2 regions of the Mycobacterium cajalii genome follow, and region 1 is predicted to be linked to the other one. Evidence: riboswitches for the same ligand, from Rfam matches in the RefSeq annotation. Region 1 holds a riboswitch; the other holds the start of a gene.

Region 1 (15,480 bases):
GAGGCGACGATGCGCGAGCGCCTGGCCGAAAACCCGCACCCCATGCGGTTTTACAACGCGTTGGGCGCGATCCGCGCGGTCCTGCAGGAGAACTCGGACGTGTACGTGGTGAACGAGGGTGCCAACGCGTTGGACCTGGCCCGCAACGTCATCGACATGGAGGCACCGCGCCACCGGCTCGACACCGGAACCTGGGGCGTGATGGGCGTCGGCATGGGTTATGCCATCGCGGCCGCGGTCGAGACGGGCAGGCCGGTGGTCGCGATCGAGGGTGACAGCGCATTCGGCTTCTCCGGCATGGAGGTCGAGACCATCTGCCGCTACCGGCTTCCGGTGACCGTGGTCATCCTCAACAACGGCGGCGTCTACCGCGGCGACGAGGCGCCGGCCGGCAGCGATCCGGCGCCCACGGTGCTCAACGCGCGGGCGCGCCATGAGCTGATCGCAGAGGCGTTCGGCGGCAATGGGCATCACGTCACCACCCCCGGCGAACTGCGCTCGGCGCTGACCGCGGCGATCGCCACCGGCGGCCCGTCGGTCATCGACTGCGAACTCGACCCGTCGGCCGGCGTCGAAAGTGGGCACCTGGCAAGCCTGAACCCGACCAGCGCCGCCGCGGCGGCCGCCAAGGTCAGCGCCGGTGCGTGAGGCCCAGCAACTGAGCGTCGAAGAACTCGTCGAGTGCGAGCTCCTGGGCCGAGGCGGCGAGCGCGCGCGCGATCGGCGAGCCGGGCCCGGCGGAGTTGGTCGCGAGCGCGATCTCGGCCTTCACCACCGGGTCCACCATGGCGACCGCGCGGATCTCGGCGTTCAGCGGCGAGGTCCACAGCCAGGTGTGCGGCACGATGCACGCCCAGTTGCCCGTGGTCACCTGCGCGAACAGCGAAGCCACCGAATCGGTTTCGACTTGCGGGGTGACGGCCATCGCGTGGCCGGCGAAGGCTTCGTCGATGATCTGCCGGTCCCGCATGTCCGGGGTGAGCAGCGCCAGCGGCAACTGCGCGGCCTCCGGCCACGTCAGCGTCGTCGCACCGGAGGGCAACATGTCCGCGGGTGACAACAGCACGTAGCGCTCCTCGTAGAGCGGGACCAGGTCGACGTCGCGAGCTTCGTCGGGCGCGGCGTGCACGATGGCGGCGTCCAGCTCGAACTCGCGCACGCGCCGGTACAGTTCCGTGGCCGCCAGCCGGGACAGCACCTGGACCTTGGCCAGCGGGTGCGCCGAGCAGAAAGCCGAGAGCACCAACGACGCGGTCGTCGAGGCGGTCGGAACGGTGCCCAGCCGAAGCGTCCCGGTGATGCCCGACCGCACGGCGTGCACCTCGGCCTTGAAGGCGTCGTGTTCGGCGAGAATCCGTTTGGCCCACACGACCAACCGCTCGCCTTCGGGGGTCAGGCCCTCGAAGCTGTGTCCACGATTGATCAGCGTGACGTTCAGCTCACGCTCCAGTTTGGCGATCGCCGAGGACAACGCGGGCTGCGAGACGTAGCACCTCTCGGCCGCCCTGGCGAAGTGGCGTTGCTGCGCCACCGCGACGAAGTACTCCAACTGACGGAAGAGCACCCGCACCTCCTGGCCTCCGGGCACCGCTGCGCCGAGGCTAACGCGTCGCCCGCGCGTCGGCCAATCCCGCGGCGCCCCGGCACACCCGTGCACCGCTCGGTGACGAAATCGCGCCCGAGGGGGGACCGGATCGTGATCCGCACACCGCAGTGATGCGTCATCGTTTGCTGAAACCGGCATCGGGTAGTCGGCAACTAGAATGTCGTTGTGTTGGTCGCACCATCTCGGAGGGCGGACGCTATGCGTCGATGGGTTCGTTATCTATTTGTTATGGTGGCGATCACAGCGACCGGCCTGGTGGGCTCCGCGCCCCGCAGCGTGGGCGCGGTTCCGGCACCCGAACCGGCTCCCGGGGTCGCCGCGATTTTGCCCGCCGACGGGGCGGTGGTGGGGGTGGCGCATCCCGTGGTGGTGACGTTCACCGCGCCGGTTTCCGACCGTGCCGCCGCCCAGCGGTCCATCCACGTGTCGACGGCGAGCAACGTGCCCGGCCACTTCGAGTGGCCCCGCGACGACGTCGTGCAGTGGGTGCCGGACCGGTACTGGCCCGCCCACAGCCACGTCTCGGTGGGGGTGCAGGCGCTGACGACGGGCTTCGACGTCGGTGACGCGGTGGTCGGCGTCGCGAGCATCTCCGCGCACACCTTCACCGTCAGCAGGAACGGCGAGGTGCTGCGCACCATGCCGGCGTCCATGGGCAAGCCCACCCGGCCCACGCCGATCGGGCATTTCACCGCCCTGGAAAAGCAGCGCAGCGTGGTGATGGACTCGCGCACCATCGGCATCCCGCTCAGTTCCCCCGAGGGCTACAAGATCACCGCCTACTACGCGGTCCGGGTCACCTGGAGCGGCGTCTACGTGCATTCGGCGCCGTGGTCGGTCGACTCGCAGGGCTACGCCAACGTCAGCCACGGCTGCATCAACCTCAGCCCCGACAACGCCGCCTGGTATTTCAACACCGTCAACGTCGGCGATCCGATCACCGTCGTGGCCTGACGCCGGCCGGCGCGATGTTTGCCGGCGCGGTCCCGGTTCGACCCGGGTCGGGGGCGGGGCCGGCCGAGGTGGGCGGTGGGCCCCGGCAAACTCAGCCCGCCAATGCCGTTGCGGCCGAAGCCCTTACCGCGCCCGTCGCCGAGCCGCTCGGTCAACCGGGCAGCTGGTCCTTGATCGCGGCGTCCTGCTTGCGGCCGATGTCGATCACGGCGTCCGGATCCATCGGTGCGTCCGGAGGGCTGTCGAATTCCATGTTGACCAGCGCGTTGCCCTCGGTGAACAGCAGCACGGTGACCACTTTGGCGCTGTCGGGCGCGGTGCCCGAGCCCCCGGAGATCATGGCCCCATGGGAGCCGACGTCGACCGGCTGCCACGTGCCGCTGACCTTGCCCGCGTAGTTTTTCTTGGTGTTCTCGACACCGGCCGCCGCCGCCGCGGGGTCCGCCAGGATCAAGATGAAGTCCCCGACCCGCTTGCTGTTGTCGGCGTTGACGAACAACTGCGCAACGCCGAGGCCGTTGTCCGGGTTCAGCAAGGGAGGTTGGGGAGCGCTGAAATCGGGCCCGATGTCGGCCGGCTTGATGAGCAGCACGCTGTAATCCGTTTGTTGTCCCGGCGGCGGGCTCGTCACCGTGCCCGGCGGGGCCGACGAGGTCGGTGCGGCCGATGACGTCGTCGTGCTCGACGACGTCGGCGCCGAAGTGGTCCGGTGGTTTCCGCAGCCGGCGGCCGCCGCGCCCACCACGAGCGCGAGTGCGCAGCCGGTGGCGGCTTTGCGGGCAGTCTGCATGGGCGTTCCTTCCCCGTCGAGAAACCCCTGTCGGTGCGGCGCCTGACGCTGCAGCGAAACGCCGGCGTGAACCGGCCAGCTTATGAACATACGCGGCATGCCCGGCGGTGGGTGCCGGATCGCGACCTATGCTGGCGCCAAAGGGCGGTTTCGCCGGGAAGGAGGCGCGATGGCGCGCGCGGTGCGGTTCGACCGTTACGGGGGCCGCGACGTCCTGTACGTGGCGGACATCGAGATGCCCTCGCCGGGGCCGGGCGAGGTGGTGGTCGAAGTCCGCGCCGCCGGGATCAATCCCGGCGAGGCCGGAATCCGCACCGGGGCGATGCACGAGATGTTCCCCGCGACGTTCCCCTCGGGCCAGGGCAGCGACCTCGCCGGTGTCGTGACCGCGCTGGGACCCGGAGTGACCGAATTCGCCGTCGGCGACGAGGTGCTGGGCTTCAGCTTGCGCCGGTCCAGTCACGCCACCCACGCCGCGGTGCCGGTGCATCAACTGATCGGCAAGCCGGCCGAATTGGCTTGGGAGGTAGCGGGTTCGCTGTATGTCGCCGGTGTCACCGCGTACGCCGCCGTCCGCGCGGTCGCTCCGCGGCCGCGGGAGACGGTCGCCGTGTCGGCGGCCGCCGGCGGGGTCGGCAGCCTGGTCGTGCAACTGCTGGGCCTGCGGGAGGCCGTCGTGCTCGGGATCGCGGGGCCCGGGAACGCGGGGTGGCTGCGCGACCACGGCGTCATCCCGATCGCCTACGGCGACGGCCTCGCGGAGCGGTTGCGGGCGGCGGCCCCGGGCGGAATCGACGCGTTCATCGACCTGTTCGGGCCGGACTACCTCGACCTGGCGGTGGACCTCGGTGTGGCACCGGAGCGCATCGAGACCATCATCTCGTTCCAGAAGGCCGCCGAGATCGGCGCCCGGACCGAGGGCAGCATGGACGCCTCGACACCGGAGGTGCTCGCCGAGATGGCCGGCCTGATCACCGCCGGCGCGATCGACTTCGAGATCGCCGCCACCTATCCGCTGGACCGCGTCGCCGACGCCTACGCAGAACTCGAGAGGCGGCACACCCGCGGCAAAATCGTTCTGCTGCCCGGTGGCTCACAGTGACACGGCGGGTGCGACGATGCCGACCTGCACGATCTTGACGACGACCAGCACGACGGCCACGACCAGGTAGGCGCGCAGGGTGAACAGCCCCATCCGCCGGACCGGCGACATGGTGGGCCGGTCCAGCCCGGCCAATTCGGGTGTCCGCCAGTTCATCCGGTCCTGCCGGAGCACCGCGCGGCGTTCGGCACGCGAGAGCAGCGGGGTGCCGTCGAGCTGGTCGACCTGCTCGGGGTCCAGGCCCCCGCCCAGCGCCCGCACGATGGCTTCGGCCTCGCGCCGGGCGGTGTACCGTCGGCCGGCGACGATCCCGGCGGCTCCGACGGCGACGCCGATCACCGCGCCACCCGCGAGGCCGGCCTCGATCGTGTTCGTGGACAAGCCCGGGAAGAAGGTCGTCGCCGTCAGGGCCAGCGACAGCAGCACGAGCGAGCACACGATGGTCCACGCGATGATGTTCTGCCGCACGGTGTTCACCCACGGGCCCAGCACCGCGCGGTCATTGCACAGCAGGACCAAGAACACCGTCGCCGAGGGCAGCAGGACACCGGCGAGCGCCTGCACGCCCTGGGTCACCAGGCCGAGCACGTGGTCGGGGCTGAACGCGACCGCCGCCGACACGGCGAGCAGCAGCGCGTAGCCGCCGTAGAACAGGGGCGCCTCACCGACCTTCCAGTGCAGGGAGTGTCGCCGTCCCATCGCGTCGCCCACGGCGTAGGTGGTGGCCAACCCGATGGCATTCGCGCCGATCAGCGACGCGTCGAGCAGGATGATCGCGAACAACGCCCCCACCGTGCCGCCGAGGTGGCGGGACAGGCCCGAGGCGACGGCTCCCGCGTCGGTGAACTCGCCCGTGTCGGCCAACCCGAACGCGGTCACCGCCATCAACGCGGTGGCGCCGACCATGACCACGACGATCCCGATGACCAGATCGGCGCGCGCGTACGGAATCCAGCGTGCCGTGATGCGCTTGTCCACCACGTTGGACTGCTGGAAGAAAAGCTGCCACGGCGCCACCGTGGTGCCCACGATCGCGATGATCAGCAACAGCACGGTGGAGTCCGGGCGACCCGGGAACCGCGGCACCAGCCCCCCGGCCGTCCCCGCCAGGGTGGGATGCACCAGCAGCACCATCGGAACGATCAGCACGTTCACCGCGATCAGCACGAACATCAGCGCCTCCCACCGCCGGAACGAGCCACCGGCCACCACGGCGAACAACAGCACGGCGGCGGCGGGGATCGCGACGATTTTGGGGCAGCCCAGGTAACCGAGGGCCAGGGCCACCCCGATGAACTCGGTGACGATCGTCAAGGCGTTGAGGATCAGCAGATCCCCGACGCTGAACGCACCCCAGAACTTGCCGAACCGCTCGAATATCAACCGCGCGTGCCCCACCCGGGTGACCGCGCCGAGCCGCAGCACCATCTCCTGGTTGACGTACAGCACCGGGACCAGGAACGCCAGCGTCCACAACAGGGCCATCCCGTAGTTCTGGCCGGCCTGTGCGTAGGTCGCGACGCCACCGGCGTCGTTGTCGCCCACCATGACGATCAGCCCCGGTCCGGTGATGACCATCAGGGTGCGCAGGCGCCGCCAGCGGCCGCCGGCGCCGTCGTGGCGGATCCGGCCGAACGCGCCGACGATGTCGCCGGCGTGCGCGGAGTCCAGCACGGCCTGCCCGGCCGCGTCGGGCAGGCCGTGCTGCTGCGTGGAGAGTGAAGCCATCGAATTCTCACTGTCTGTGCGAGAGTCACGCCCAAATGCGTTGGACAACTGAGACCGTCGATATGACGGGACGGGGCGCGGAGCGATCAGCGCCGGCGGTGCACACCGTCCGACGACTGCGCGGCGGGAGCGGCCAGCACGGCGATCGGCATCCGCGACACGTAGCGGTTCGCCCGCTCCTGGGGGTTCGGGCGGTGCCGTGCGCACCAATGGGTAAGTACCGCAACAAAAGCCATGGTGTTCTCCTGGTGGAGGCCCGATCGGCTCACGACGTGCAGCGCGTCAGACGCGCCCGGCGATCAGCCGGCGCAGTGATGGCCGGAACCGGATTGGGACGAGACGGAATTCGGATGGGGACTATCGCCTGGACTGGTCCTGCTCATCTCGCCCTCACCTCCTCACGGCCGGGACACACGCGGGTGTCGTCGCATTCACCTGAACGGGAGAGGCACGAATGACGGCGGCGAACCGCCGACCGCACCCCTCTCGTCGGAGCTTCGGCACTGCACGGCGTATCCGGGATTCAGCCGCGGGTCGCGACCCGCTTCGTCCGGAAGCCACTTGGGCTCAACCCTTGGGTCCGGGAAGAGCTGTCCTGACCCGGGGCGTCTCTCGACGTTCGGGGTCAGTGGCCTGTATCCGTGCAGACGCCTCACCTACCGAGGTGCTTGCCGGTCCATGCTGACACCGCCACCCGCCGCCCGTCAAACGCCGCGCCGAGGAGGCATACCCTCGAGTGCATGCCCACAACGTTGCAGGACCCCAGAGTGGCGTCGACGCTCGAGACGATGTATGCCCAATCGCGGAACCAGATGTCGCTGCTGCAGGAGCGGCGCGGTGAGTTCGACCGACCGATGACCACCGAGGAGCGCACCGAGGCGATGAGCGAGTTCTACATCCCGGTGACCCCCGAGGCCGGCCGGCTGCTGTACGCGCTGGTGCGCTCGACGCGTCCCACCACGGTGGTGGAGTTCGGCATGTCGTTCGGCATCTCCGCGGTGCATCTGGCTGCCGCGTTGCGCGACAACGGTTCCGGCCGCGTGGTGACCACCGAGCTGAGCGCCACCAAGATCGCCGCCGCGCGGCAGACGTTCGCTGACACCGGCCTGGACGACGTGATCACCATCCTCGAGGGTGATGCGCTGGCCACGCTGGCCGAACTGGACGGGCCCGTCGACTTCGTCCTGCTGGACGGGTGGAAGGACCTGTACCTGCCCGTCATCGAGCTGCTCGAACCGCGCCTGTCGACGGGTGCGCTGGTCGTCGCCGACAACACCGGCGCCGCCGACACCCAGCCCTATCTCGACCGCGTGCGCGACCCCGCCAACTGCTACGTCAGCTTCAATTTCGGTGTGCGGGAAAGCGACAGCATGGAACTGAGCTGCCGCACCTGAGCGTCGCCGCTACTTCAACGACTTCTCCAGCCACGGCGTCAGCCACCGCACCCCCTCGGAGGTGAGGTGCACGCCGTCGCTGCGCACCTTGATGCCGTCGACCTTGGCGGTGTAGACCCCGTCCGGGCAGAGCTTCTTGTTGAGGTCGAGGATCTGGACGCCGGGGTGCCGGCTCACCGCCGCGCGCAGCATGGTGTTCCACTGGTTGACCCGGTTGGGCTGGTCTTCCGGGTACAGGCGGCCGTCCGGCTTCTCCCCGCCGCGGCTGTAGGGCACGGTGGCGACCACCACGCGGGCACCGGTGGAGCCGGCGATGTCAAGCGCCCGTTGCAGTTCCGCGTTGAGGTAGGAGTCGAACGTCGGGTCGCCGATGTGGGTCCACTGCCCCTCGTTGACGCGGTCCACCGTCTCCCAGCGGCCGATGATCAGCAGCGCCACGTCGGGCTGGTCCTGGCTGACCTGGCGGGCCCAGCGGATCGGCCAGCCGTCGCATTCGGCACGCTGTTCCAGCGTTTCGCCGACATAGCGGTACGGCGTTCCGCGCACGAGGCTGCAGCCGATGACGGTGTGGTCGAGGAAGGCGAACCCCGGTGTCGGCGGCAGGAAGTGCATCCAGGTCCACCCGATCGAGTCGCCGAACACCGAAACGGTGAACGGGCGGTTGGGGTCTCGCGGCCTGGGCGGTGCCGGGCGGCCCGCGTCGGGCGGCGACGGCGAGACGGCCGCCACCGCCGAGACCCCCGGCGGTAGGCCGGCCTCGCGCAGCGCTGGTCCGGTGCCCACGGGGACGACCAGCAACGTCACCGCGGCCGCGCTGGCCACGGTCGCCGCGGCCAGCGGCAGCAGCGGCACCCGCGCCGGACGCCAGCGCCGGATCGGTTGCTCGATCAGCCACCACGACGCGGCCGCCACCGCGATGGTGGCCGCGCACCGGACCGCGAACAGCCGCAGCCCGTCCCATCCGGTGCGTTCGCCGTTGAGCGCCAGGAAGATCGGCCAGTGCCACAGATAGACGCCGTAGGAGATGGTGCCCAGCCACACCAGCGGGCGCAGCGCCAGCACGCGGGCCACCAGCCCGCGCTGCTCCAGCGCCACCGGGGCGACCACCAGGACGGCCGCGACGGCAACCCCGATCAGCAGGCCGTGCCGGAACTCCCGGGCGGCGCCGGTCGCGAAGTGGACCGCCGCGGCCAGCCCGGACAGGCCCAGCAACGGCAGCACCCGGGCGACCCGCCGCCCCCACCGGCTGCGGATCAGGCACCACCCGCGGTTCAGCGACTGCCAGTCCCGCACCAGCAGAGCCGCGGCGGCGGCGCCGACCAGCAGTGCCTGCGCGCGGGTGTCGGTGCCGAAGTAGATCCGGTCACGTGTGCCGTCGGAGACGAAGACGATCGCGGCCGCCGCCGAGGCGAGCGCCCCCGCCGTGGCGAGCAGGAAGGCGGTGAACCGCACCCCGCCCACGGTGGCCCGGGTGGAGCGCCGCCGGGCCCGCGCGGCCAGCAGCAGCGTCACCGCGATGAGCAGCAGCGGCCAGACGAAGTAGTACTGCTCCTCCACGCCCAGCGACCAGGTGTGTTGCAGCGGCGAGGGCGGCGCACCCCGGGTGAAATAGTCGGTCTTCTGCGCGACGAACCGCCAGTTCGCCATCCAGCAGAATGCCGCGATCGCGTCGCTGCGCAACCCGGTCAGCGCCTGGTACGGGAGCAGTTCGCGGGCCGCGGCCACCGTGAGCACCATCAACACCAGGGCGGGCAGCAACCGTCGCGCACGCCGGATCCAGAAGCCGGTCAGGTCGATCCGGCCCGTGCGCCCGAGTTCGTCGAGCAGCAGCGACGTGATCAAAAACCCGCTCAGCACGAAGAAGACGTCGACGCCGATGAAGCCCCCGGCCACGCCGGGGACGCCGCCGTGACCGACGAGCACCAGCGCGACGGCGATCGCGCGCAGCCCGTCGAGGGCGGGAATCCCGCCGCGCCGCTCCGGGCGGTCCCAGATTGCGAGCCGCCCCACCCGGCGCACCGGGGCGACCCACCGGGGCCGCCCGGCCTCACGAGCCGGCGCGGAAGTCCCGCCCGGCTCGGTGCTTTCTGCTAACGCGCCCTGCCCACGCTGCTGCCCGGCGCCATCGTTGATGCCGATACGTCGCTGCCCCTCCTCTAGATCGCAGCCAGCTTAAATTCGCCCCGCGGGGATTCCGGAGATGACACGCGCGGAGTCCGGGTCGCTTTTCCGGCAGCGGCCGCCTGCCGCCGTCGCGTCACCGCGCCGGGCGGCCGGCCGGCCCCCCGACTAGGGTCGAGACCAGACCGAGCGATCACTCAACGGGAGGCAATCGATGCGTGGTGTGGTGATGCATGCCCCGGGCGACGTGCGGGTCGAAGACCGCGACGACCCCCGGATCGTCCACCCGACGGACGCCATCATCCGGCTGTCGGCGACCTGCATCTGCGGCTCCGACCTGTGGCCCTACCGCGGTGAGGACGAGGTTCACGACGCCCCGATGGGCCACGAGTACGTGGGCGTCGTCGAGGAGGTCGGCAGCGAGGTGCGCACCGTCAAGCCGGGCCAGTTCGTGGTCGGGTCGTTCGTCGCGTCCGACAACACCTGCGAGATCTGCGCGGCCGGCTACCAGAGTCGCTGCGTGCAGGGCGAGCTGATGGGCAACATCGGCACACAGGCCCAGTACGCCCGCATCCCCCTGGCCGACGGCACGCTGGTGGCCACCCCCGGGACGCCGCCGGACACGCTGATCCCCAGCCTGCTGGCCGCCTCCGACGTGCTCGGGACCGGCTGGTTCGCCGCCGTCGCCGCCGACGCGGGCCCCGGCAGGATCGTCACCGTCGTCGGCGACGGGGCGGTCGGGCTGCTCGGGGTGCTGGCCGCGAAACAACTCGGCGCCGAGCGGATCATCGTGATGAGCCGCCACCGCGATCGCCAGGCGCTGGCCCGTGAATTCGGCGCGACCGACGTCGTGGAGGAACGCGGCGACGAGGGCGTCGCCCGGATCAAGGACCTCACCAACGGCCTCGGCGCCCACAGCGTCATCGAGGCGGTGGGCACCCAGCAGTCGATGACGCAGGCGATCTCGGCGACCCGGCCCGGCGGCCACGTCGGCTTCGTGGGCCTGTCCCACGACGTCAAGCTCCCCGGCGACGAGCTGTTCTTCTCCGCCGTGCACCTGCACGGCGGGCTCGCGCCGGTGCGCCGGTTCCTGCCCGAGCTGATCAGGCTGATCTGGAACGGCCAGATCGACCCGGGCAAGGTCTTCGACCTGAGCCTGCCGCTTGCCGAGGCCGCCGCGGGGTACCAGGCGATGGACGAGCGGCGCGCGGTCAAGGTCCTGCTCACCGTGTGACGGCCGCGGCGCCGGTCACCGCAGCGTCGCGCGCAGTTCGCGCTTGAGCACCTTGCCGTAGCTGTTCTTCGGCAACTCGTCGACGAATTCGTAGCGCTTGGGCCGTTTGAAGCGGGCGATGCGCCGCAGCAGATGCGCGTCCAACTCGGCGGGGTCGGCCGCGCCGACGATGAAGGCGACCACCACCTCACCCCACTCGGCGTCGGGTGCGCCCACCACGCACGCCTCCGACACCGCGGGGTGCTCGAGCAGCATCTCCTCCACCTCCCGCGGGTAGATGTTCGTTCCGCCGCTGATCACGACGTCCTTGGACCGGTCGCGCAGGGTGAGGTATCCGCGGGCGTCGAAGGCGCCCAGGTCGCCGGTGTAGAGCCAGCCGTCGCGCAGCGTGGCGCGGGTCGCGGCGGGGTCTTCCCAGTAGCCGGACATGACGGCGTCGCCGCGGCACACGATCTCCCCGACCTCACCGGCCGGCGCCGGCCGGCCGTCGGCGCGCAGCACCGCGACCTCCATGCCCGAGCGGGCATAGCCGACCGAGCCCAGCACGGCGTCGTCGCCGGATTCGTGGTCGGCGCGGCGCAGGCCGGTGATGGTCATCGGCGACTCGCCCTGCCCGTAGATCTGCGCGAAGACCGGCCCGAACGCCGCCATCGCCTCCTTCAGGGTCTCGACGTACATGGGCCCGCCGCCGTAGACGATCGTCGCCAGGTTGGCCGGGCGGGGGCGGCCCGTCCGGACCAGGCGCTGCACCATCGTCGGCGCCAGGAACACGCTGCAGGCGGGGTGGTGCTCGCACAGGTCGAGGAACTCGCCGGGATCGAACCCCTCGGACTCGGGCACCACCTGGCGGGCCGCGCGCAGCACGTACGGCACGACGTAGAGGCCCGAGCCGTGCGACATCGGTGCCGCGTGCACGAGGCTGCCGTTCTCGGTGGGGGCGTCGATGTCGGCCAGGTGCGCGACGGCCATCGCAGTCAGGTTGCGGTGCGACAGGATCGCGCCCTTGGACCGGCCGGTGGTTCCGCTGGTGTAGAACAGCCACGCCGGCGTCGACGGTTCGGTGTGCGGCGGTGCCACCGGGGCGGCCCCGAATCGGCGTGAATAGGCCTCGGAGCCAAGGGTTTCGACGGGCCTGCTGGTGACGGAGCCGAGTGCGGCGCCGATCTTGGGTGAGGCGAACACCTGCGACGCGCCGGCGTCGTCGAGGATCAGCGCCATCTCGCGCTCGTGCAGCTTGCAGTTGACCGGGACGACGACGCATCCGGCGGCCCAGGTGGCGAACATCAGCTCGACGACCTCCGGCCGGTTGTGGGCCGCGATCGCGACCCGGGCACCCGCGCCGTGCTGTTGGCGCAGCGACCCTGCCAGTCGTAATGCCCTGTCGCGCAACTCGGTCCACGTGCACACCCGGCGTTGGCCGTGATACACCGCCCCGCGGTCGGGGAACCGGTTCGCGGTCTGGTCGAGCACCGCGAAGAGGTTCACCGCCCGATCCACCGGGACGACAGCGCGAACTCCGACAGGTACTTGGTGGAACTCCAGCCGCCGTCGACGACGATGGTCTGCCCGTTGATGAAGCTTCCCGCCGGCGAGCACAGGAACGCGACGGTGCCGGCGATGTCGTCGATGCTGCCCAGGCGTTGATGCGGCGTCATCTCGACGTTGATCTTGCGAAAACGCTCGTCCTGCAGGCGTTTCTCGACCATCGGCGTCTGCGTCACACCGGGCGCGACGGCGTTGCAGCGGATGCCGGAGGCCCCGTACTGACAGGCGATGTGGGTGGTCAGCGCGGTCAGCCCGCCCTTGGCCGCCGAGTAGGCGCCGCCGCGCAGCCCGCCGACGACGGCGAACGTCGACGTGACGTTGATGATCGCCGATCCGGGGCCCATGTGGGGCAGCACGTCGCGCGCGAGCCGGAACGGGGCGCGCAGCATCAGCCCCAGGAAGTGGTCCAGTGTTTCGTCGTCGGTCTCGTGCAGCGGCTTCGGGCTGCCGACTCCGGCGTTGTTGACCAGGAAATCAACATGACCCCAACGGGACACGGCGAGGTCGACGATGCGGCGCGGCGCGTCGTCGCGGGTAAGGTCGACGGCGAGGGTCGCGACCCGCTCGGGATCGCCGACCGCGTCGGCCAGCGCGGCCAGCCGGGTCTCGTCGCGGCCGGTGCCGACGACCGCCATTCCCATTTCGGCCAGTTTCGTGGCACATCCGAAGCCGATCCCGCTGCTGGCTCCCGTGATGATCGCGACCTGCATCTCACCCATCCTGTGTGACCTCCGTCAAAGCCGCCCGAATCCGGTGCTTGAGGATCTTTCCGGCGTCGTTCTTCGGCAGGGCATCCCAGACGACCACCTGTTCGGGCGCCTTGAATTTCGCCACGCCCTTGCTCGCCAACAGCGCCAGCAGGCTCGCGACGTCCGGGGGCCCGGCGCCCGCCGCCACGATCACCGCGCAGGCCCGCTCGCCGGTGCGCTCGTCGGGCAGCCCGACGACCGCGATCTCGGCGATGCCGGGGTGGTCGGCGAGCAGGTCCTCGACCTCCTTGGCCGAGATGTTCTCGCCGTTGCGGATGATGACGTCCTTGGCGCGACCGGTCACGACGAGGTACCGGTCGTCGACCCAGCGCCCCAGATCACCGGTGCGGAAAAACCCTGCGCCGTCGAAGCAACCGGCCTCGTCCTCGGCGCAGCGGTACCCGAGCAGCATCTGCGGTCCGCGCACGCAGATCTCCCCCTCCCCGGCCGGGCCGACCGCGTGGGCGGCGAGCTCGACCTCGGCGATGCCTGGCCTGCCGTCGGTGGCCGCGGCGCGGTCGGCCTCGTCCCGCCGGGGCGCGCCGACCGTCGCGACGGGCACTTCCGTGCACCCGTACACCCGGGTGACCACCGCCCGATCGAAATAGCCCGCGGCGCGCCGGATCAGCGACGGTGCCACGGAGGCGCCGCCGCACACGAACACCTTCAGGGCGGGCAGCCGCGTGCCGGCGCGCTCGGCGGCGGACAGCAACTGCTGCAGAAACGGCGTGGCCCCGGCCATGTGGGTGCACCGCTCGGCGTCCATCAGCGCCACCGCCGCCGCCGGATCCCACCGGTCCATCAGCACCGCCGTCGTGCCCAGCAGCAGCGGGCATTCGAACGCATAGATCGAGCCGCCGATGTGGGCGATCGGTGACGGCACCAGGAACGAGTCGCCCGGGTCGATGCTCCAGTGGTCGCGGAGCTGGCAGATCAGCGCATGGATCGAATTATGGCTGTGCAGAACGCCTTTGGGCCGCCCGGTGGTACCGGAGGTGTAGAGTACCATGCGCACGGCGTCGGGATCGAGGTCCGGCAGCTCGGCAGCGCCGGTTCGTGACAGCGCCGCGAACGGCGTGTGGGCGCCGGCGTCGCCGCGCAGCACCACCACTTCGGGCGGTGCGCTCATCGCCGCGGTGACGCGGTCGAGCATCTCCGCGTAGTCGTGACCGCCGAAGCGGTGCGGCACGAAGACCAGCGCGGCGCCCGCGTCTTCGAGGATGAAGCGCAGCTCGTGGTCGCGCAGCGACGGCAGGATCGGGTTCACCACCATCCCGGCCAGCGTCGCGCCCAGGTAGACGACGGCGGCCTCGTGCCAGTTCGGCAGCATGAACGACACCACACTGCCCACCGGCGCGCGCTCCAGCAGGGCGGCCGCCAGCCCGGCGGCCCGTGCCTGCAGCGTGCCGCAGTCCACCCGTACGCCGTTGTCCACCAGGACCGTTCGGCCCGGTGAGGTGTCCGCGGCCGCGCGCAGCGCATCGGCGAGGGTGGTGTGCACCCACAGGCCGCGCCGGTAGGCGTCGGCCGCGCGGGCCGGGTCGCGGCGGGCGGGGGTGATCACCGTCGCCGCACCTCAGCCGGCCTGGCCGTCCACACGACGCATGGTGATCGCGTAGCGGAACTTCGACGACAGGTGGGTGTTGATCGTCACCTGGGCGACGTCCCCCTCGGAGGTCCGGTAGGTGCGCCGCATCTGCAGCGCCGCGGTGCCCGCCTCGACCCCGAGGCCGTCGGCCTGCTCGGGCGAGAGCAGCACCGCGGCGATCTCCTGGTGCAACTCGGCGACGCTCACCCCGAACAGGTCCTCGATCAGCGGAAAGATCGGCCCGGTGTGGCGCTGCAGCAGCCGGCCGACCGCGGCGAAGTCGCGGCTGATGTAGTACTCCGTGCGGCACAGGGGCGCCGACGCGCCGTCGGCCCGCCGGTAGCCGCGCACCGACAGCCACTGCGTGCCGGCGTCGAGCCCGGTCCGGGCGGCGAGGTCGTCGTCGATCGTCACCATGGCGTTGGACTCGATGCTCAGGTGCGCACCGGACGCGAACGCGAGCAGGTCGTCGATCGACATCGCGTCCTGCGCATAGGAACTCGACGCCGGCCGGGGAACGACGCGGGTGCCCGCCCGCGGCCGCGACGCCACCAGGTTGTCCTCACGCAACCGGCGTATGGCCTCGCGAACGGTGTAGCGGCTCACCGCGAACCGCTCACAGAGCTGGTGTTCGGTCGGCAGCTGCGAGCCCACCGGGTACACCCCGTC
Region 2 (15,480 bases), 2.4 Mb from region 1:
GAGGAACGCGCCCCACTTGCACATCGACCGTCCGGGCACACCCGGTTCCGGGTCGTAGTAGTAGTCGACGTCCCAACGGTCGGCCGGGATCTCGACGACCAGGTCGTCGCCGCGCAGCAACGCTTCCCAAAAGAGGTCAGGGGAGTTGATGCCCCCCGGCAGCCGGCATGCCATCCCAATGACGGCTACCGGAGTAACTCCTGCCCTATCCACTGTCCTTCACCTCTCCTTGCCTATCCTGAAGTTCCTATCACTGCCGCAAGCTCTTATCAGCGCTTCGAGAAATATCGTTGAATTTTCAGTGCTGGCCGCGAACATCGCAGTGCCGCACGAACAACCCATCGACCCCCGCAATCGAAGCCTGCCGCTAGCGGGAGTTTCCGGCCTTCGTTGAGCGACGGCCTGATTTGCCCTGGTGGGGTTGTGTTTTTGGGCAGGGCTGGTGTATTACCCAACTCGCGGTGTTGGGCGCTGTTGGTCAGCGGGTGGGTGCGTATTGGTGGATTGCGAACAGGTCGGCGAGTCGCTGTTGGGTGGGGTTCATGTCGGTGAGCATGCGCTGCACGCGGGGCCGTCCCTTGCTGCCGTCGTGGTAAATCAACACGGTCTCTTGGATGCCGACGAGTTCGTCGAGCAATTCGCGTACCGACAGGTGCAGCCCGGCGTGCTCGGTCTGGCGGCGCATCAGGTGGGCGACGGCCAGGGCGAGCACGCAGTAGAACACGTGCACCCGGATCTTGGAGTCAGTCCAGTGGTGCATCGGGCTGAACGAGACCACGTGGGGGTCCTTGAGCTGGCGGAACCCGAATTCGGCGTCGGATTGCGATCGGTAGGCGGCCACCACGTCGGGCACCGGCCAGTCGCGGTTGGTGAACAGGATGCGCTTGCCGAACAGCCGCTCTTCCATGCGCTTTCGGGCCTTGGTGTCGGTGCGCCAGGACAGCCTCAACTGGGCGGGCGCCTCGCCGGTCAGGGTGACGGTGATGATGTCGGCGACCCAGCGGGGCTTGCAGATCGCGGTGATCTCGGCCTGGACCTGGTCGCGGTCGCGGCGGGTGCGGCCGCGCGCGAGGCGAGCGGCCAACTCGGCCAGGCGGCGCCGGGCCTTGGCCAGGGTCTGGTCCAGGCCGCGGGATTGCTTGGCCGCCAGGTTCGCCGAGTGGGTGAGCACCGCTCGGCGGGTGACGCCGAGCGCGGTGACGGTGGTGTCGACATAGCGCAGCCCGGGGTAGCGGTCGTCGTCCACGGGCCGGTAGTCCCGGGTCGGGATCTGCAGCAGTTCGGGGTGATCGCTGGGCGGCAGCGAACCGACGAACCCGATCCCGTGCGCCTCCACCACCGCATGGTTGTCGCCGCTGTTCTGCCCGGCGTCATAGACCACGGTCAGCGACTCCACGTGCTCGACCAGGTCCCGGTAGCGGGTGACCAGTTCGTCGACGACGGTGCTGAACTGGGTGACATCGGGCCGGTCCCCGGGATAGGCGTGCGCGATCACCGGCACCCCGCCGTCGCGGGTGACGACCAGGGCCAGCCCGACCAACCGCAGATCGGTGCGTTTCTGCTTGGCCTTGCCCCGCTGCGCGATCGGCGCGCGGTCGTTGCCGGTGTCGATGAAGGTGGCGAAGTTGGTCATGTCCAACGCCAGCCCGGTCAAATCCAGCCCGAACTCGGTCACCATCCGCCGTCCCAGCCGGGTCTCGATCTCACGCAGTTCGGTCTGGCCGAGGCGGTCCATCGCGTCCCAGAACCGGCGATGATCCACCGCGGCCCGGTCCAGCTTCACCCACCGCGGCCCGGCCGTGGTCGCCCACCAGTCGGCGAAGCCGCGCTTGGAACACGGGTCGACAATCCGGTTCGCGCACGCCAGCGCCAGATAGGTGCCCACCGATGCGGCCGCGTTCGCGTACCGGGGCGCCACCTCGTCGACGATGCCGGCCACATCCAGCCGGGCCAGCATCGACCACACCGCAGCCAGATCCCCGAACTGCTTGTGCTGGCTACGGATCGGCTGCCCGGCCGGCGTCTCGGACAGCTTCGCCATCACCTCCTCCGCGCTGCCCAAATACTGCTGAGACACGATGCGCGGCTTGCCCTGCACGCGGGCCGATTCCACCAGGTAGTAATAGGTCTGCTTGCCGCGTCGCTTACCCACGATCGACGCCATATATGGGTAATACACCCCAATCACACAAACCTCAAGCACCACAACACAAGACACGCCGCTCAACTACGAAGGCCGGAAACTCCCGCTAGACCTCGGCGCGATCTGAAGCGTAGCGGCTTCGGTTCACCTGCGCGGAAAAATCGTTCGGACGTACAAAAAATTTACAATCCTCAGGCGTGTCCCAAGCCGGTGCACCGGCTTGACTGACTCATCGGTCATTAGACCATCGCGCCCCTGTCATGCCTCCTGATCAGGTAGAAACTGCAGCTAGAGGCGCTGTGCGCCAACGTTGTCCAGTATTCGTGGGTTCGGGCCGCGGTGCGGCGGACGAGTGCGACAGTGATGTAGCCCTCCGCGGCTGGGTGGGCGTTCCCCTGGGGAAGCGCCCGTCGATGTAACAGGGGACTGCCGCATCGGCGGTGCTTTGCCGAGCGGTGATCGGGCGCCGCGGCGCCGCTTTCCGGCTGCCCCAGCGAGGTCCGGGCAGACGCGAGTTCGGCGCCTGGAAGTGGCGATCCAGGGGAGCCCGATGGCGTGATGGTAGGTGCTTCGGGGAATCCGCGTGGGCAATTCGGCGAATTGATATGCATAAGTGACGTATTCCACATCAATGCGTGCCGCGCCGTCACCCTGATCGTTACTATACAAGCGTTAAATTAATGGCTCGAACCGTCTTCGGGGCGGGGGCGGATCGGACCTCGTCGACCGTACGCGCAAACCGGTTGCCGGCCCGGATCGATCGAAATGTCACGGGCTGCCCGTCATGTCTGGTCGGCGGGCCGAGGTTTCGGTGTGGCCGCCGGACGGCCGTTGGGCGGCAACGGTTTCCGGTCGACCGTGCTGCGGACCCGGTGAAAGCCGCTGCACGCAAGGATGTTTCGGTAGCGGCCGAGTCCGCCCGGTCCGGCGGGTCGTCGTTGTGTCCGGCACCCACCCGATGGATACCATGGCCGGTGAACACAACGGATTCCCGCCAGTACAAGGGAGTACGCACGCCATGACGACAGCCCGGGTGCCCAGACTGCCGCTCGACGAAGCCAAAGCCGCCGCCGACGAAGCGGCCGTGCCCGACTACATGGCGGAGTTGAGCATCTTTCAGGTGCTGCTCAACCATCCGCCGCTGGCGCGCGCTGTCAACGACCTGCTCGCCACGATGCTGTGGCACGGCGACCTCGACCCGCGCCTGCGCGAGCTGGCGATCATGCGGATCGGCTGGCTCACCGCCTGCGACTACGAGTGGACGCAGCACTGGCGGGTCGCTTTCCGGCTGGGGGTGCCGGCCGACGACCTGCTCGGGGTGCGCGACTGGCGGCACCACGACTCCTTCGGGCCCGCCGAGCGTGCGGTGCTGGCCGCCACCGACGACGTGGTGCGCGACGGCGCGGTCAGCGCAGCGAGCTGGGCGGCCTGTGCGCGCGAATTGAACGGCGACACAAAGGTTCTGCTGGAGTTGGTCACCGCGATCGGCGCGTGGCGGATGATCGCGTCGATCCTGCACAGCCTCGAAGTCCCGTTGGAAGAGGGCGTCGCGAGCTGGCCGCCGGACGGCCGCCCGCCCGCATCCGACGCGTCGTGAGGGCCGAATCCTCCGCCCTTCGCAAACTAGATTGACTTATCAGTCATCAAATCTTAGCGTCGGCGAATGCGAACCAGGGCCGCCGAACTGCTCGGCGTGGAGTTCCCGATCTGCGCCTTCAGCCACTGCCGCGATGTGGTGGCCGCGGTGACCAATGCGGGCGGATTCGGGGTTCTCGGCGCCGTCGCGCACAGTCCCGAGCGCCTGGAGAACGAGCTGACTTGGATCGCGGAGCAGACGGGCGGCAAGCCCTTCGGGGTGGATCTGCTGTTGCCGCCCAAATACGTCGGGTCCGAGCGGGGCGGGATCGACGCCGCGCAGGCCCGGGACCTGCTGCCCGAGGAGCACCGCGCCTTCGTCGACGATCTGCTCGCCCGCTACGGCATCACGGCGACCGCCGACCAGACCCGCCGGCCGTCCGGCGGGCTCAACATCTCTCCCAAGGGTTACGAACCGCTGCTCGACGTGGCCTTCGCTCACGACATCCGGCTGATCGCCAGCGCGCTGGGGCCGCCCCCGGCCGATCTCGTCGCGCGCGCCCACGACAACGACGTGCTGGTCGCCGCGCTCGCGGGCACCACCCGGCACGCGCAACGGCACGCGGCGGCGGGGGTGGACCTGATCGTCGCGCAGGGCACCGAGGCCGGCGGCCACACCGGTGAGGTCGCCACGATGGTGCTGGTGCCCGAGGTGGTGGACGCCGTCGCGCCGGTCCCGGTGCTGGCGGCCGGGGGCATCGCCCGGGGCCGCCAGGTCGCCGCCGCGCTGGCGCTGGGGGCCGAGGGCGTCTGGTGCGGGTCGGTGTGGCTGACCACCGAGGAAGCCGAGACGGTCCCCGCGGTCAAGGAGAAATTCCTGGCCGCCAGCTCCTCGGACACGGTGCGGTCGCGGTCGATGACCGGAAAGCCCGCCCGGATGCTGCGCACCGCCTGGACGGACGAGTGGGAGCGCCCCGACAGCCCCGCCCCGCTCGGGATGCCGCTGCAGAGCGCGTTGATCACCGAGTCGCAGGTGCGCATCAACAAGGCCGCCACCCATCCCGACTCCAGGGCCCGCGAGCTGGCCACCTACTTCGTCGGCCAGGTCGTCGGATCGCTCGATCGGGTCCGGCCGACGCGTGCGGTCGTCCTCGACATGGTCGAGGAGTTCATCGACACCGTCGGGCGCCTCGAGGGTCTGGTCGACAGGTGAGCGGCGGCGTCCGCCGGAGCCGCGCGGTCACCGACGAGGACAAATCGCAGCGGCGCGACCAGATCCTGGGGGCCGCCAAAGAAGTGATCGCGCGCAAGGGTTTTCACGCGACAACGATCGCCGACATCGCCCAGCGGGCGAACCTGGCCTACGGCTCGGTCTATTGGTACTTCCACTCCAAAGACGAGTTGTTCCACGCGCTGACGGCGGCCGAGGACAGCGCGCTGCGCAGCCACGTCGGCGCTGCTCTGGCCGCGGCCGCAGACGGCCCGGATCAGGCGCCGCTGCGCGTATCCCTGCAAGTCGCCGCGCAAGCCACCTTGGAGTTCTTCGAGGCCGACAAGGACACCATCAAGCTGCTGCTGCGCGACCCTTACGCGCTCGGCGAACGATTCGAGAAGCAGTTGGGCGGCATGTACGAGCGGTTCGTCGACGACATCGAATCCGTCGTCCTCGCGGCGCAGGAACGCGGTGAGGTGGTGGCCGCCCCGCCGCGGATGGTGGCCCACAGCCTGGCCGCGCTGGTGGGGCAGCTGGCGCAGCGGCGGCTGAGCACCGACGACGGCGTCACCGCGGCCCAGGTCGCCGACTTCCTCGTCGCGCTGGTGTTCGACGGGCTGCGCCCGCGTGATCCCATAAGCCCTGCTCAGCCGGGATAAAGCTGGGCGACGCCTGTGGGACAGGTGAAGGGGAGCATAAAGAATCGCGAACACGGCACGCCGGGAATTTGACCGCGCCCTACCCGTCGTGCATCATCGGTCAGGTATGCACCTCGTTAGGTGAGGCGGCTACACGAATACAGGCCACTGACCCCGAACGTCGAAAGACGCCCCGGGTCAGGACAGCTCCTCCCGGCTTAAGGGTTGAGCCCAGGTGGCTTCCGGGCAACCGGATCACGTCGTGTGGTGTCAAAACTCTGACGAGAGGGGTGCCGGTCTCCGACGGTCGTCGGGTTCTGTACTCCACGCGTGCGCGCTGATCGTGCGGATAGTCCGCACGAGTCGTGACCGTCGAGGAGGTGAGGGACGCATGAGTTCCAGCGATAGTCCGGGTCGAAGTCCGAACTTCGTCTCGTCCCGATCCGTTCTCCGGCACGACATCCTCGGCTGAGTTGTCACTACGCCAATAGGCCTGCCAGCCAGGCGTTCTGGGAGCGGAACCACAACGGGACGGGACGCGTCAGTCCAGTCAGTTCTCGTTTTGGAAGTCCCCGAGGAGGCGATGATGACCGCAGCCCTGTACGACGAAGTGGTGAGCCCGGCGCCCGTCCGCACGCTGACGGTGGTGCGCGACACCGACGCGGTCGCGGCGCCCGCGCCCCGGAAGGCGGCGCGCCGGTTGGGCAGCCTGCCGTTCGGCGGCGACCCCCTGGTCGACGGCGCGGCCCACCTGCTCTGCATCCCGCTGCGGCACGTGTACGCGGCGCTGTGGCGCGTCGGCGTGCTCGAAGTCCGCGCGTGAGTGCATGAGTAGAATCGACGCAACGGCATCGATCCGGCCATCACCGGGGAGCCTTCGGAAGAACAGCCATTTCGGCCCAGTAGACCCGAACGGGTAGGCCCGTCAAAGCCTTTCAACGAGCGGCCACGCGAAAGTGCGGCAAGCGGGGTGGTACCGCGGCGCTCGCGCACCCGGCGCGGCGTCGTCCCTGTAACGGCGTTTGGCACAGGAGACGACGCGCGACGTGACCGACAAGGCTTACCCCAAACTGGCCGGCGGGGCGCCCGACTTCCCGGCGCTCGAGCTCGAGGTTCTCGACTTCTGGGACCGCGACGACACCTTCCGCGCCAGCATCGCCCGCCGCGACGGCGCCCCGGAATACGTCTTCTACGACGGCCCGCCATTCGCCAACGGGCTGCCGCACTACGGGCACCTGCTCACCGGATACGTCAAAGACATCGTCCCGCGGTATCGCACCATGCGCGGCTACAAGGTGGAGCGCCGCTTCGGCTGGGACACCCACGGGCTGCCCGCCGAGCTGGAAGTCGAGCGCCAGCTGGGGATCACCGACAAATCGCAGATCGACGCGATGGGCATCGCCGCGTTCAACGACGCCTGCCGCGAGTCGGTGCTGCGCTACACCGACGAATGGCAGGCCTACGTCACCCGGCAGGGCCGCTGGGTGGACTTCGGCAACGACTACAAGACGCTCGACCTGCCGTACATGGAGTCGGTGATCTGGGCGTTCAAGCAGCTGTGGGACAAGAGCCTGGCCTACGAGGGGTACCGGGTGCTGCCGTACTGCTGGCGCGACGAAACCCCCTTGTCCAACCACGAATTGCGGATGGACGACGACGTCTACCAGAGCCGCCAGGACCCCGCGCTGACGGTGGGCTTCAAGGCGATCGGTGGCCCGGTGGACGGCGCCTACCTCCTGGTGTGGACGACGACACCGTGGACGCTGCCGTCGAACCTCGCGGTGGCCGTCAATCGCGATGTCACCTATGTCCAGGTGCGGGTGGGCGACCGGCGGTACGTGCTGGCAGAAGCCCGATTGGGCGCCTACGCAAAGGAACTCGGCGAAGAGCCCGAAGTGCTCGGCACCTATCGGGGCAGTGATTTGTTCCCGGTACGGTACGTGCCGCCCTTTCCCTACTTCATGGACACGCCGGATGCGTTCCGGGTGCTTTTCGGCGACTTCGTCACCACCGAGGACGGCACCGGTATCGTGCACATGGCACCGGCCTACGGCGAGGACGACATGGCGGTTTGCGAGGCGGCGGGGATCCGGCCGGTCACCCCGGTCGACGCCAAGGGCCGCTTCGACGCAGGAGTCCCGGACTACCAGGGGCAGCACGTCTTCGACGCCAACGCGCAGATCATCCGGGACTTGAAGAACGGGAGCGGGGCGGCCGCGGCCAACGGCGCGGTGTTGCTCCGCCACGAGACCTACGAGCACCCCTACCCGCACTGCTGGCGCTGCCGCAACCCGCTGATCTACCGGGCGGTGTCGTCGTGGTTCGTCTCGGTCACCGAGTTCCGGGACCGCATGGTGGAGCTCAACGAGCAGATCACCTGGTACCCCGAGCACGTCAAGCACGGCCAGTTCGGCAAGTGGCTGCAGGGCGCCCGCGACTGGTCGATCTCGCGAAACCGCTACTGGGGCACCCCGATTCCGGTTTGGAAGTCCGACGACCCGGCCTATCCCCGCGTCGACGTCTACGGCAGCCTGGACGAGCTGGAGCGCGACTTCGGGGTGCGCCCGGACAACCTGCACCGGCCCTACATCGACGAGCTCACCCGGCCCAACCCCGACGACCCGACGGGTCGCAGCACGATGCGGCGCATCTCCGACGTGCTCGACGTGTGGTTCGACTCGGGGTCGATGCCGTACGCGCAGGTGCACTACCCGTTCGACAACGCGGATTGGTTCCAGACGCACTACCCGGGTGACTTCATCGTCGAGTACATCGGCCAGACCCGCGGCTGGTTCTACACGCTGCACGTGCTGGCCACCGCGCTGTTCGACCGCCCTGCGTTCAAAACCTGTGTGGCGCATGGCATCGTGCTGGGGTCCGACGGCCAGAAGATGAGCAAGTCGCTGCGCAACTACCCCGACGTCACCGAGGTGTTCGACCGGGACGGCTCCGACGCGATGCGCTGGTTCCTGATGGCCTCGCCGATCCTGCGCGGCGGCAACCTGATCGTCACCGAGCAGGGTATCCGCGAGGGCGTGCGACAGGTGCTGCTGCCGCTGTGGAACGCCTACAGCTTCCTGGCCCTGTACGCGCCGAAGGTCGGTACCTGGCGCACCGACTCGCCGCACGTGCTGGACCGCTACATCCTGGCCAAGCTGGCGGTGCTGCGCGAGGACCTCACCGCGGAGATGGAGTCCTGCGACATCTCCCGGGCCTGCGAGCATCTGCGCCAGTTCACCGAGGCGTTGACGAACTGGTATGTGCGGCGCTCGCGTTCGCGGTTCTGGGAGGAGGACCCCGACGCCGTCGACACCCTGCACACCGTGCTGGAGGTGACCGCGAGGCTGGCGGCTCCGCTGTTGCCGTCGGTCACCGAGATCATCTGGCGCGGTCTGACCGGCGGGCGCTCGGTGCACCTGACCGACTGGCCGGACGCGGGCGTCGCGCCCGCCGACGCGGACCTGGTGGCCGCGATGGACCAGGTCCGCGACGTGTGCTCGGCGGCGTCATCGCTGCGCAAGGCCAAGAAGCTACGGGTGCGGCTGCCGCTGCCGAAACTGACTGTGGCAGTGGAGCACCCGCAGAGTCTGGAGCCGTTCGCCGACCTGATCGCCGACGAGCTCAACGTCAAGGCCGTCGAGCTGACCGACGCCATCGACACCTACGGCCGCTTCGAGCTGACCGTGAACGCCCGGGTGGCCGGGCCGCGGCTGGGCAAGGACGTGCAGGCCGCGATCAAGGCGGTCAAGGCCGGCGAGGGCGTCGTCAACCCGGACGGCACCCTGACCGCGGGCCCGGCGGTGCTGCAACCGGGCGAGTACAGTTCACGGCTGGTGGCCGCCGACCCGGAGTTCACCGCGGCGCTGCCCGGCGGGGCCGGCTTGGTGGTGCTCGACGGCACCGTGACCCCTGAGCTGGAGGCCGAGGGCTGGGCCAAGGACCGGATCCGCGAGCTGCAGGAGCTGCGCAAGTCGACCGGGCTGGACGTCTCCGATCGCATCGCCGTGGTGATGTCGGTGCCCGCCGGGCGGGCCGACTGGGCGGCGGCACACCGGGACCTGATCGCCGGCGAAATCCTGGCCACCAGCTTCGGCTTCGGCGAACCGGGGCCGCACGCCGTCGCGATCGGCGACGGCGTGCGGGTGAGCCTGAGCCGAACCTAGCGTCCTGCGCCGTTAATTCGTCGGCCCCGTTCGCTGAGGCGCCGAGACTGCGGTGGTGGCGACGTCGAGGCGAAAAAGGAGCGCTGAACGCAGTCTCGAAGCCGCCAGCGCAGACTGGGCACCGCCGGCGGCGTCTGTTAGCAACCTCCGACGAACTTACGTGCGAGACCACTAGCCGCCGCGTGCCATCCGCGATACGGGCCGATCGATAGGATCAAGTTCGGCGATCACGTGTGCGGGTAGGGCGCCCGGCCGGCCCGGGGCTCCAGTGGTGCGCCGGGCCGGCGGAGACGCCCCATCGATTCCGGCCGCGGCGCAAAAAAGGAGAGACGATGTCTTATCTGGTTACCGGCCCGGATCTGATGGCGGCCGCGGCGGCGAATCTGGAGCGGGTCGGTGCGGCGCTCACCGAGGCGAACGCGGCCGCGGCGGCTCCGACGACCGCGGTGGCGCCGGCGGGCGCCGACGAGGTGTCGCGGGCGGTCGCCGCGCTGTTCTCCCGCTTCGGCCAAGCCCACCAGTCGCTCAGTGCGGGCGCCGCGGCGTTGCACGGAGAATTCGTGCGGACGCTGACCGCCGCGGCCGGCGCCTACGCGGGTGCCGAAGCCGCCGTTGCCGCATCTTTGCGCGGTGCGGGCAACGTCCTTGGTCTGTCGGTGTCGAGCGCGAACCCGGCCGGCGCGGTGGCGCTGATCATGGGGCCCAGCGGCATCCCCGTACCGCCCAACGTGTACCTGCGGGCCGTGAACGATCTGTATGTCCAGGTGCTCGATGCGGGTGCGTCCCCGTGGCCGTTGACGACGCCGGAGGGGCTCTACCCGATCACCGGGGTCAACAGCCTGCGCTTCGACACGTCATTGACCCAGGGCGTCGCCACGCTGTACTCGGCGATCCTGCACCAGATTGCCGTCGGCAACCACGTCGACGTTTTCGGCTACTCGCAGAGTTCGACCCTGTCCTCGCTGGTGATGTCGCAGCTCGCGGCGGATCACGTGCCGTCCGGCGACGTGTCCTTCATCCTGGTGGGAGACCCCAACAATCCCAACGGGGGTTTTCTGGAACGCTTCGTCGGTGGCTTCGTTCCCAGCCTCGGCCTGACGTCCACCGGCGCGACCCCGAGCGACCTGTATCCGACCACGGTGTACACCAGCGAGTACGACGGATTCGCCGATTTTCCCCAATATCCGATCGATTTGCTGTCGGACCTGAATGCCTACGCAGGCATGCTTCTCATTCACACCACGTACGGCAGCCTGACGGCGCAACAGATTTCCAGCGCCACCGATCTGGGCACCTACGGCGACACGACCTACTACATGATCCCCGAGAGCAACCTGCCGCTGCTGGACCCGCTGCGGTGGATCCCGTTCGGCAATCCGCTGGCCGACCTGATACAACCCGATCTCAAAGTGCTGGTCGACCTCGGTTACGGCAGTACGACCCAGGGTTACTCGCCCGGCGCGCCCAACGTGCCGACACCCTTCGGGCTCTATCCGACGAACGTCAGTCCGGGCGAGGTCGTGTCCGCGCTGGCCCAGGGGTTGCCGCAGGGATTCGCCAGGGCCGTCTCCGATCTGCAGACCGGGCAGTTGACGAATTACTCGTCTTTGCAAGGGTTTTACGACGGCATCTACACGTTCGGCCTCATTCCCAGCCAACACCCGACCCTAGCCCAGTTGCTGGGTGCGGGGGCCACCTACTTCAACGCCGACGTCCCCACCACCCCGATCACGCTGACCTCCTCGCCCACGGAAGTCGGCAACATTCTCGCCGGCGTGGTTTCCACGGACGTTTCGGTCACGCTTCCGGTGGTGGACACCGCGCTGGCCGCGTTCACCTCCCTGCCCAATTACGATGTCAGTTTGTTCCTGACCAACCTTGCGGCCGGCAACCTTGTGGCCGCCGTCGGTGATCCGATCGCGGCCGACACGGCGCTGATCCCGTTCATCCTCGGGGCCGGTGGTCTCGCCCCGGTCGGCGAGGCCCTCGTGACGACCGGTTACGATCTGCTCGGAGGCTTCCTGCCGTGAGGCGCGCGGTGGGTCGTGCTTCGCAGCTAGCCCTTGCGGGCGCGCCAGCGCAGCCGGCCTTCGCACACATCGACCTTTACGTCACGAAAACCGATCGCGCGCAAGCGGTCCGGTAGCTCCTCGGGCGAGACCGGGTTGCACGTGTCGCGAACGTGCAGGAGGCGAAAGCGCAGCGAGGACATGCTGTCACTGCCGGCGAACACGCCGCCGGGCCGCAGCACTCGAAAAGCCTCGGCAAACAACCGGTCCTGCAGTTCGGCGGTCGGCACATGGTGCAGCATGGTGAAGGACACCACGGAGCTGAACTCGGCGGCGGGCAACCCGGTGTTCGTGCCGTCTGCGTTGACGATGTGCGCCCGGTCCCCGTAGAGCCGTTGCAGGCGCTGCGCCATGGCGGCGTCGATCTCGACCGCGGTGAGCCGCGGCGTTTTGTCGATCAGCACCCGCGTGGTGGCGCCGTACCCCGGCCCGATCTCGAGGGTGTTGTCGCCGAGGTCCGCGCCGTCGAGCACCCAGGGCAGCAGCTGCCCCTTGACCTGTCGTGCCCAGCGTGCGGAGTTGCAGCACAACCGGTGACACAGGTTCATCGCCATAGCAAAAAACCCTAGACCAATAGCATGTGCAGGTGTGGTGTCCCGCTGGGTACTGCACCTGGACATGGATGCGTTTTTCGCGTCCGTCGAACAACTCACCCGACCGACGCTTCGGGGTCGGCCGGTGCTGGTCGGCGGTCTGGGCGGTCGGGGCGTTGTGGCGGGCGCCAGCTACGAGGCGCGCGCGTTCGGCGCACGGTCGGCCATGCCGATGCACCAGGCGCGCCGGCTCATCGGCGTCACCGCAGTGGTGTTGCCGCCGCGCGGCGCGGTCTACGGAGTGGCCAGTCGGCGGGTCTTCGACACCGTGCGCTCGGTGATGCCCGTGGTCGAGCAGTTGTCCCACGACGAGGGCTTCGGCGAGCCGGACCAGCTCGCCGGGGCCTCGGCCAAGGATGTCGCGACGTTCTGTGAGGATCTGCGTCGGCGGGTGCGCGAGGAAACCGGGCTGACCGCATCGGTCGGTGCGGGTTCGGGCAAGCAGATCGCCAAGATCGCGTCCGGCCTGGCCAAACCCGACGGAGTGCGGGTGGTGCGCCGCGACGACGAGCGGTCGCTGCTCGGCGGATTGCCGGTGCGCCGGCTCTGGGGCATCGGCCCGGTCGCCGAGGACAAGCTGCACCGGCTCGGCATCGAGACCATCGGACAGCTGGCCGCGCTGACCGACGCCGAAGCGGCCGACATCTTGGGCGCGGCGGTCGGGCCGGCGCTGCACCGGCTGGCCCGCGGGATCGACGACCGCCCCGTCGCCGAGCGCGCCGAGGCCAAGCAGATCAGCGCCGAGTCCACTTTCGCGGTCGACCTGACCGGCCTCGAGCAATTGATCGAAGCGATCGGACCGATCGCAGAGCACGCACATCGACGCCTGCTACGCGACGGCCGCGGCGCGCGCACGGTCACGGTGAAGCTGAAGAAATCCGACATGAGCACCCTGACCCGTTCGGCGACGCTGCCCTACCCGACCACCGACTCGAGCGCGCTGGTCGCGATGGCTCGGCGCCTGCTGCTGGATCCCCGCGAGATCGGGCCCATTCGGCTTCTGGGCGTGGGGTTTTCGGGGCTGAGCGAGGTGCGCCAGGAGTCGTTGTTTCCGGACTTGGAGCTGTCGGCGCCCGAAGCGGAATCCGCGCCCGTGCAGACCGCCACCGACGCGGTGTTCGCGCCCCGGCCGGACACCTGGGCGTGGCGGATCGGAGACGACGTCACCCACTGCGAACTCGGGCACGGCTGGGTGCAGGGCGCGGGGCACGGGGTGGTCACGGTGCGCTTCGAAACCCGTGCTCGCGGTCCGGGGCAGGCGCGCACGTTCCCCGCCGACACCGGTGACCTCGCCGGCGCCGATCCGGTCGAGTCCCTGGACTGGCCGGACTATGTCGCTGCGCGGCAAGCCGGTTCGTCAGCCCCAGCGGGCGATGGCCGCGGCAACGGGTAGTTCCGCGGCCAACGCGGCCATCAGCAGCAGCCGGGCCTGGGAGGGCCGCAGGCGGGGCACCAGCACGGCGCCGGCCTCCACCAACTCCTGCCCGGGGCCGTAGCCCGCGCTGACCCGCGCGCCGGGCACCCGGGTGGACACCGCGACCACCACGCCGTTGCGGCAGTGGCGGCGCACGCCGTCGATCACCGCCGCTCCGGCGTTGCCCGAGCCCACCGCCTCCAGCACGACGGCCGCCGCGCCGGCGGACACACACGCATCCAGCGCGACCGCGTCACTGCCCGGGTACACCGCGACGATGTCGACCCGGGGCGCCGTGGCGGCGCTCAGATCGCCGATGTACGGCCGGGTCTTGGGGAGGGTCAGCGCCACCCCGCCGTTGACGGTGCCGAGCAACTCCCCGGCGAAGCCGCTCGGGTCCGCGGTCGTCGCCTTGTACAGGCCCAGGGGTGCCAGCAGGTGCCCGGCGAAGCAGACCAGCACACCCAGCCCGGCCGCGGCCGGGCTGGACGCGACCGCAAGCGCGTCACGCAGATTGCCCGGCCCGTCGGCGTCGGGGGCGTCGGCGCTGCGCATCGCGCCCGTCATCACCACTGGTGTTGCGCCCGCATAGGTCAGTTCCAGCCATAGCGCGGTCTCTTCGAGGGTGTCGGTCCCGTGCGTGACGACCACGCCGTCGGCGCCGCCGTCGATCGCCGCCTGGACCGCGGTGCGGATCCGGCCCCAATCGGCAGGTGTCAGCTGCGAGCTGTCCACGGCCAGGAGGTCGACGACTTCTATCTGCTGATCGCCGCCGAGCCCCGACGTCAGTTCCGCTCCGCTCCGCGTGGGCCGGCGCACCCCGTCGGGGCCGGTGCTGGTCGCGATCGTTCCTCCGGTGGTGACGACGGTGAGCCTTGCCATGGGAGGATCATCCCGCACGGGACGCCGGCGCCCGTTCGCCGAGGTGCCGAGACTGCGGTGGCGGCGACATCGAGGCGAAAAAGTAGCGCTGAACGCAGTCTCGACGCCGCCAGCGCGGACTCGGCACCAGCGGCGTCCGGTAACAACCCCCCGTCGAACTCACGGGCGAGGCCACTTAGGGGATGATGAGGGGGTGTCCGAGGAAACCACGGGATCTGTCGAGCCGGTGGCTGCGACCGGGGAACCCGCGGGCTCTGCACCCCAGAGCCCGCAGCACCCGCCCCGGAGGCTGCGCCTGCTGCTGTCGGTTGCCGCGGTCGTGCTGAGCTTGGACGTCGTGACCAAGGTGCTCGCCGTCAAGCTGCTGCCGCCGGGCCAGCCGGTCTCCATCATCGGTGACACGGTGACCTGGACCTTGGTGCGCAATTCGGGGGCGGCGTTCTCGATGGCAACCGGGTACACCTGGATGCTGACGCTGATCGCGACCTGTGTGGTGGTCGGCATCTTCTGGATGGGGCGGCGACTGGTGTCGCCGTGGTGGGCGGTGGGCCTCGGCATGATCCTGGGCGGCGCCATGGGCAACCTGGTCGACCGGTTCTTCCGGTCGCCCGGCCCGCTGCGGGGACACGTGGTGGACTTCCTGTCGGTCGGCTGGTGGCCGGTGTTCAACGTCGCCGACCCGGCCGTGGTCGGCGGGGCCATCCTGCTGGTGGTGCTGTCGGTCTTCGGCTACGACTTCGACACCGCGGGCCGGCGCAAGGCCGGCCGGCGTTGACCGAGCGCTCGATGC

What was found. A riboswitch is a leader RNA that binds a small molecule or an ion and turns the genes downstream of it on or off. The one in region 1 is predicted to bind magnesium.
Region 2: it holds a riboswitch for magnesium, as region 1 does, so the genes downstream of both, ACJ512_RS12390 (Rv1535 family protein) here and ACJ512_RS01080 (NRAMP family divalent metal transporter) in region 1, are expected to answer to the same signal.

What each region holds. Positions count from the first base shown of each region.
Region 1 is NZ_CM141436.1:208,831-224,310, reverse strand. It holds gene oxc (oxalyl-CoA decarboxylase) at 1-648, shown strand, start outside; gene ACJ512_RS01100 (LysR family transcriptional regulator) at 632-1,564, opposite strand; gene ACJ512_RS01095 (L,D-transpeptidase) at 1,805-2,560, shown strand; gene ACJ512_RS01090 (hypothetical protein) at 2,712-3,350, opposite strand; gene ACJ512_RS01085 (NADP-dependent oxidoreductase) at 3,520-4,452, shown strand; gene ACJ512_RS01080 (NRAMP family divalent metal transporter) at 4,444-6,180, opposite strand; M-box (ykoK) riboswitch at 6,655-6,851, opposite strand; gene ACJ512_RS01075 (class I SAM-dependent methyltransferase) at 6,921-7,574, shown strand; gene ACJ512_RS01070 (DUF459 domain-containing protein) at 7,584-9,593, opposite strand; gene ACJ512_RS01065 (zinc-dependent alcohol dehydrogenase family protein) at 9,910-10,929, shown strand; gene ACJ512_RS01060 (AMP-binding protein) at 10,945-12,426, opposite strand; gene ACJ512_RS01055 (SDR family NAD(P)-dependent oxidoreductase) at 12,411-13,193, opposite strand; gene ACJ512_RS01050 (AMP-binding protein) at 13,186-14,784, opposite strand; gene ACJ512_RS01045 (GntR family transcriptional regulator) at 14,800-15,480, opposite strand, start outside.
Region 2 is NZ_CM141436.1:2,575,241-2,590,720, forward strand. It holds gene pks2 (sulfolipid-1 biosynthesis phthioceranic/hydroxyphthioceranic acid synthase) at 1-174, opposite strand, end outside; gene ACJ512_RS12370 (IS1634 family transposase) at 479-2,164, opposite strand; gene ACJ512_RS12375 (carboxymuconolactone decarboxylase family protein) at 3,162-3,740, shown strand; gene ACJ512_RS12380 (NAD(P)H-dependent flavin oxidoreductase) at 3,807-4,931, shown strand; gene ACJ512_RS12385 (TetR/AcrR family transcriptional regulator) at 4,928-5,590, shown strand; M-box (ykoK) riboswitch at 5,696-5,866, shown strand; gene ACJ512_RS12390 (Rv1535 family protein) at 6,156-6,392, shown strand; gene ileS (isoleucine--tRNA ligase) at 6,616-9,732, shown strand; gene ACJ512_RS12400 (PE family protein) at 10,065-11,762, shown strand; gene ACJ512_RS12405 (class I SAM-dependent methyltransferase) at 11,789-12,355, opposite strand; gene ACJ512_RS12410 (DNA polymerase IV) at 12,390-13,787, shown strand; gene ACJ512_RS12415 (asparaginase) at 13,752-14,690, opposite strand; gene lspA (signal peptidase II) at 14,884-15,465, shown strand; gene ACJ512_RS12425 (RluA family pseudouridine synthase) at 15,462-15,480, shown strand, end outside.